One region of the Lacihabitans lacunae genome, then DNA from elsewhere that is predicted to be linked to it. Evidence: riboswitches for the same ligand, from Rfam matches in the RefSeq annotation. Region 1 holds a riboswitch; the other holds the start of a gene.

Region 1 (2,406 bases):
TTTACGACCCGTAAGGCCAGTGTCTCCGTGAGGTCCACCAATTACAAACTTACCTGTTGGGTTAATGTGATACAGGATATCGTCTGTAAATAAGGCTTGGATTTCAGCTTTTAACTTAGATTTCACTCTTGGAATCACGATATTAACCATGTCTGCTTTAATTTTAGCAAGCATAGATTCGTCATCAGCGAAATCGTCGTGTTGCGTTGAGATCACAATTGTGTCAATTCTGATAGGTTGGTTATCGTCAGAATACTCAATAGTTACCTGCGACTTAGAATCCGGCCTAAGGTAATCAATAACATCACCTTCTTTTCTGAAAGCTGCTAGTTCTTCAAGTATTTTGTGAGATAGGTCTAATGCAAGTGGCATGTAGTTGTCGGTCTCTTTGGTTGCATAACCAAACATCATACCTTGGTCTCCAGCACCTTGAGCATTAGCTTTTGCTTCGAAATCTTCAGCTGCTACACGGTCAACTCCTTGATTGATATCAGAAGATTGCTCGTGAATGGCAGAGATAATTCCACACGAATTAGCCTCAAACATATATTCAGCCTTAGTATAACCAATTTTCTTGATTACATCTCTCGCGATAGTTTGTACGTCTAAATACGTTTTTGTGTTTACTTCTCCGGCCAAAACCACAAGTCCAGTAGTAACAAGTGTTTCACAAGCTACTTTTGAGTTTGGGTCAAACGCCAAAAAGTGATCGATAAGTGAGTCTGAGATTTGGTCAGCGACCTTGTCTGGGTGTCCTTCAGAAACTGATTCTGAGGTAAATAAATACGGCATTTTTTATAAATTTAAAATATTAATAAAATAATGCAAGAGTAATGTCTGTAAGGTGCTTTGCCGAAACTATTTTGGTCGGGCGACCCACATCTATTTTACCACCGCGGCGTTTCAAAAAAATACTCGGTTGGTTTTCTCTTTTTCGAGAGAAACTCTTGATGTAATGCAAAATTGAGGCTTTTTGGTGATAATTAAAAATTATAGTGAATAAATCTATAAATTTGCTTATTCGTAGAGAAAATTACTGAAATGATAATATTTTAAAGGTAGCTAGAATAGAAAAAATCTACAGAAACGCTCCTTTTAGTTTTTTAAATACTACGAGCAAAAATGCTTTTCCGAAAATTAATTTGGGAGTAGACCACATTATCTTAATTTCGTCCCACAAACTTGACTTTTGGTCTAAAAAACGAAATACGGATTCAATGTCATTTTTGTTGAAAATCCTCTTGAAACTTTCGGACATTGGATAAAGGTCTTCGGCTATTACATAAAGTAGGGTAGACGCATAAAGTTCATGTCTTTTTTCAAACCAAGAAACTTGCTTTTCCGAGGGTAGTTTTCCTTTTTCTAGTTTTTGTACTATCGCTAAAAGCTTTCTTTGTGTGTTTGCAAAGGTATAACCAGTGGCTGGGTTTGTGTATCCGGCTGCGGTGCCAATTCTACTCACGTTTTTGGATGGAAATTCTGCTGTAGCGACGTCTGACATCGGAATCACTCCAAATTCTTCTTCTTCTATCTCAAAAATTATGTTGGGATACCTCTCCGTTAAAAAACACTCTAACTCATTTGTGTACGTATTTTGCTCTAAAAGACGTTCTGAAAATACGGTAAACTCTACTAAGGCTTTGTTTTTAGATAGAGGTAAAATATACATAAACCTTCCTTCATGGCTTTTTTGAGGAATACTAAAATCCATCATGTCGGGTGTATTAAGATCAAAGACTTCTTTATCTGATTTTACTACATAACCTTTGAAATGCTGAAGTAAGTTAATGTTTTTTGGATTATTAATGTCTAATTTGAAGGTGCTGTCAAAAACATGTAGTGCTTTAAAATTGCCTTTTTCGGTTTTTACGGTAACGCTAGAGTTCAAATCTAAAATATCTAAAACTCGATCTTTTTTGAAGGTGATATTAGGAAACTTAGCAAGGTGAGCATTCACGAATTCATAAAAATCTATTCCTCTTATTAGTTTATAAGCATAAGATTTTAGTGGGATTTTCTTTTTAACTCCGGAGCTATCGGTGATGAAAATGTTTTGCCAATTGGCAGCCAATATTTCATCAAACGGATTTGTTCCTTGTTCCCAAAAGGCCCAGGTTCGGTCGTTTTGGTTTTTGGTTTCGGGCTCTATTATGAGAATTTTCTTATCCGACAATTTCGAATTTGAAAGGTGATAAGCCAAAGAAAGCCCAGACATTCCACCACCACAAATTATATAATCGTAGTTGATGATATCTGAGCTTTCCATCTAATGTGTTATTTTTTAGACGTTTACGTGTCTTTCTGAGTGATAGCTTGATCTTACCAAAGGACCAGATTCTACATATTTTAGGCCTCTTTTTAGGCCTTCTTCTCTGTACAAATCAAACATGTCAGGGTGAATAAATT
Region 2 (2,406 bases), 3.2 Mb from region 1:
ACCTCCAAATAGAGCTCGTAAATGCGTTTTTGGTGAAGTTTTATGTCTTCAATATTTAATTCTGTAAAAGTTAAAGAATCAAATTTCGCTATTATTTTTTTGTATCTCGATCTATATTTTTTGTCTAAAACCGAAGCGTAGTCACCCATGTTTTTCCAACTCGGGTCAATGCACATTTGCATGCTGATATCTTGACTAAAAGGAATAAGTTTTTTGCTTATATCAAAAGGGGCATCGCATTCTTTTACCAATAAACCCGCAAAGTTTTTCGTTTTTTCGTTTTGTTCTAAAAACTCGACCAAAGCTTCAAATATCTGAACTCTGCAATAGCCTTCTTTTATATAAAAACCTTCTTGGTTAGATTTGAAAATATTACCACAAACCAATACGTCTAATGAGCAACTTAGGTTTTCATCGCACTTCGTAAATAGCTCTAATAGTGATATTCTTAGGTCCGAAATCTTTATTTGATTTAAAGGGAATTTGCTTTTTTGTAGGTAAATAGCCGCAATTTGCTCTTTTTTATCCCAAACAATAAAAGTTAAACTTTCTACGGAGGTATTCTCTTTATAGAAATTTATTTTATCACTTTTTAGGTGATGGTTATCGGGCAGAAGCTTGTCCCAAATAAGTAAGTTATCTTCCTTTAAATCGATTTGACTTAAGGTAAATGTACTTTTTGAGGAAGATTGACAAATATAGCCCAACATTAAAAACTTGGTAAATATGCGTTGAATAATAATACGTATTTGCACTCCAAAAGGTTCAGGATTTATTAAGGTTAACTTAATTCAGATATTTTTTTGATTCCAAAAAATGTTTTATAGCTTTGCAGCATCAATTCATTCTTCGCTTTTGCAGCTGAATGGTTGATTTATAAAGACGAGTGGAGAGAATAGGCTCTTTGAAACTCGGGCAACCTGCCGATACTTATCGAAAAGGTGCCAATACCTACCTCAGCGGCTCAACAGTAGCCTCTAGGACTTATAAACCAATCAGGCGATTTTCAAATTACTATTGGTTTTGTTTAAAGATTTCGAGAATCGAAATTTTTCGTCATGCGTTTATCGCACGCACGACGGTGTATTTTTTTATTTAAATTTTATTAAAACATGTCAGAATTAAGATTCGAAACACAACAGCTACATGCTGGCCAAGAGATTGATCCTACTACACAATCACGTGCAGTGCCTATTTATCAAACCACTGCCTATCAGTTTAAAAACTCAGAGCATGGAGCTAACCTTTTTGCTCTGAAGGAGTTCGGGAATATTTATACCCGAATAATGAACCCGACTAATGATGTTTTTGAGAAAAGAGTAGCGGCATTAGAAGGTGGAGTAGCAGCTTTGGCTATTAGCTCAGGTCATGCGGCACAGTTTATAGCCATAAACAACGTAACCTCGGTAGGGGATAACTTCGTTACGAGTTCATTTTTGTATGGCGGAACATTTAATCAGTTTAAAAACTCATTCAAAAACATAGGCGTAGAAGCACGTTTTGCAAATGGTACAGATGCCGAAAGCATAGAAAGCCTTATAGATGAAAATACGAAATTGATTTATGTTGAAACCATTGGTAACCCAGGTTTGAATGTGCCAGATTTTGAAAAAATAGCAGCAGTTGCCAAAAAACACGACCTTCCACTATTTGTAGACAATACTTTTGGTGCTGGTGGAGCTATATGTCAGCCGCTTAAGCACGGTGCCAACGTAATCGTAGAGTCTGCTACCAAATGGATTGGCGGTCACGGTACCACCATGGGCGGTGTGATTGTAGACGGAGGTAATTTTAACTGGGGAAATGGGAAATATCCGCAGTTTACTTCGCCATCGGCGAGTTATAATGGTTTAGTTTATAACGATGTATTCGGAATCGGTGGTCCTTTTGGAAACATTCAGTTTATCATCAGATGTAGAGTAGAAGGCCTTAGAGATTGGGGCCCTGCTCAGTCGCCATTTAACTCATTTTTATTGATTCAGGGTTTAGAAACCTTGTCGCTTAGAGTTGAGCGGACTTGTGAAAATGCCCTTGCTTTAGCAAAATGGCTAGAAAGCCACGAGGAAGTGGAGTCGGTTTCATATCCAGGTCTTGAAAGTCATTCATCGCATGAGCTAGCAAAAAAATATTTGACAAGAGGTTTTGGTGGTGTGCTTTCATTTAAACTAAAAGGTGGAAGAGAAAGAGCGGAAAAGTTTGTGAATAGCCTAAAACTTATTTCGCACCTTGCAAATGTAGGAGATTCAAAAACATTAATAATACACCCTGCCTCTACCACGCACTCACAGCTGCCAGAAGCAGACCAGTTGAAAGCAGGTGTAGATCCAAACTTGTTACGTATTTCGTTAGGTATAGAGCATATCGAAGATATTAAAGCAGATATAACAGCGGCACTTTAATGATTTT

The links. Region 1 has a riboswitch for S-adenosylmethionine ahead of metK (methionine adenosyltransferase). Riboswitches for the same ligand answer to the same signal wherever they lie in the genome.
Region 2: linked by a shared signal. The riboswitch ahead of ACFOOI_RS20795 (O-acetylhomoserine aminocarboxypropyltransferase/cysteine synthase family protein) and the one ahead of metK (methionine adenosyltransferase) in region 1 are both predicted to bind S-adenosylmethionine.

The regions. Positions count from the first base shown of each region.
Region 1 is NZ_JBHRYQ010000001.1:1,753,477-1,755,882, reverse strand. Features, by position in the region: gene metK (methionine adenosyltransferase) at 1-792, opposite strand, end outside; SAM-I-IV-variant riboswitch at 850-959, opposite strand; gene ACFOOI_RS07665 (lycopene cyclase family protein) at 1,079-2,266, opposite strand; gene lipA (lipoyl synthase) at 2,282-2,406, opposite strand, start outside.
Region 2 is NZ_JBHRYQ010000001.1:4,903,762-4,906,167, forward strand. Features, by position in the region: gene ACFOOI_RS20790 (hypothetical protein) at 1-755, opposite strand, end outside; SAM riboswitch class I at 872-993, shown strand; gene ACFOOI_RS20795 (O-acetylhomoserine aminocarboxypropyltransferase/cysteine synthase family protein) at 1,113-2,399, shown strand.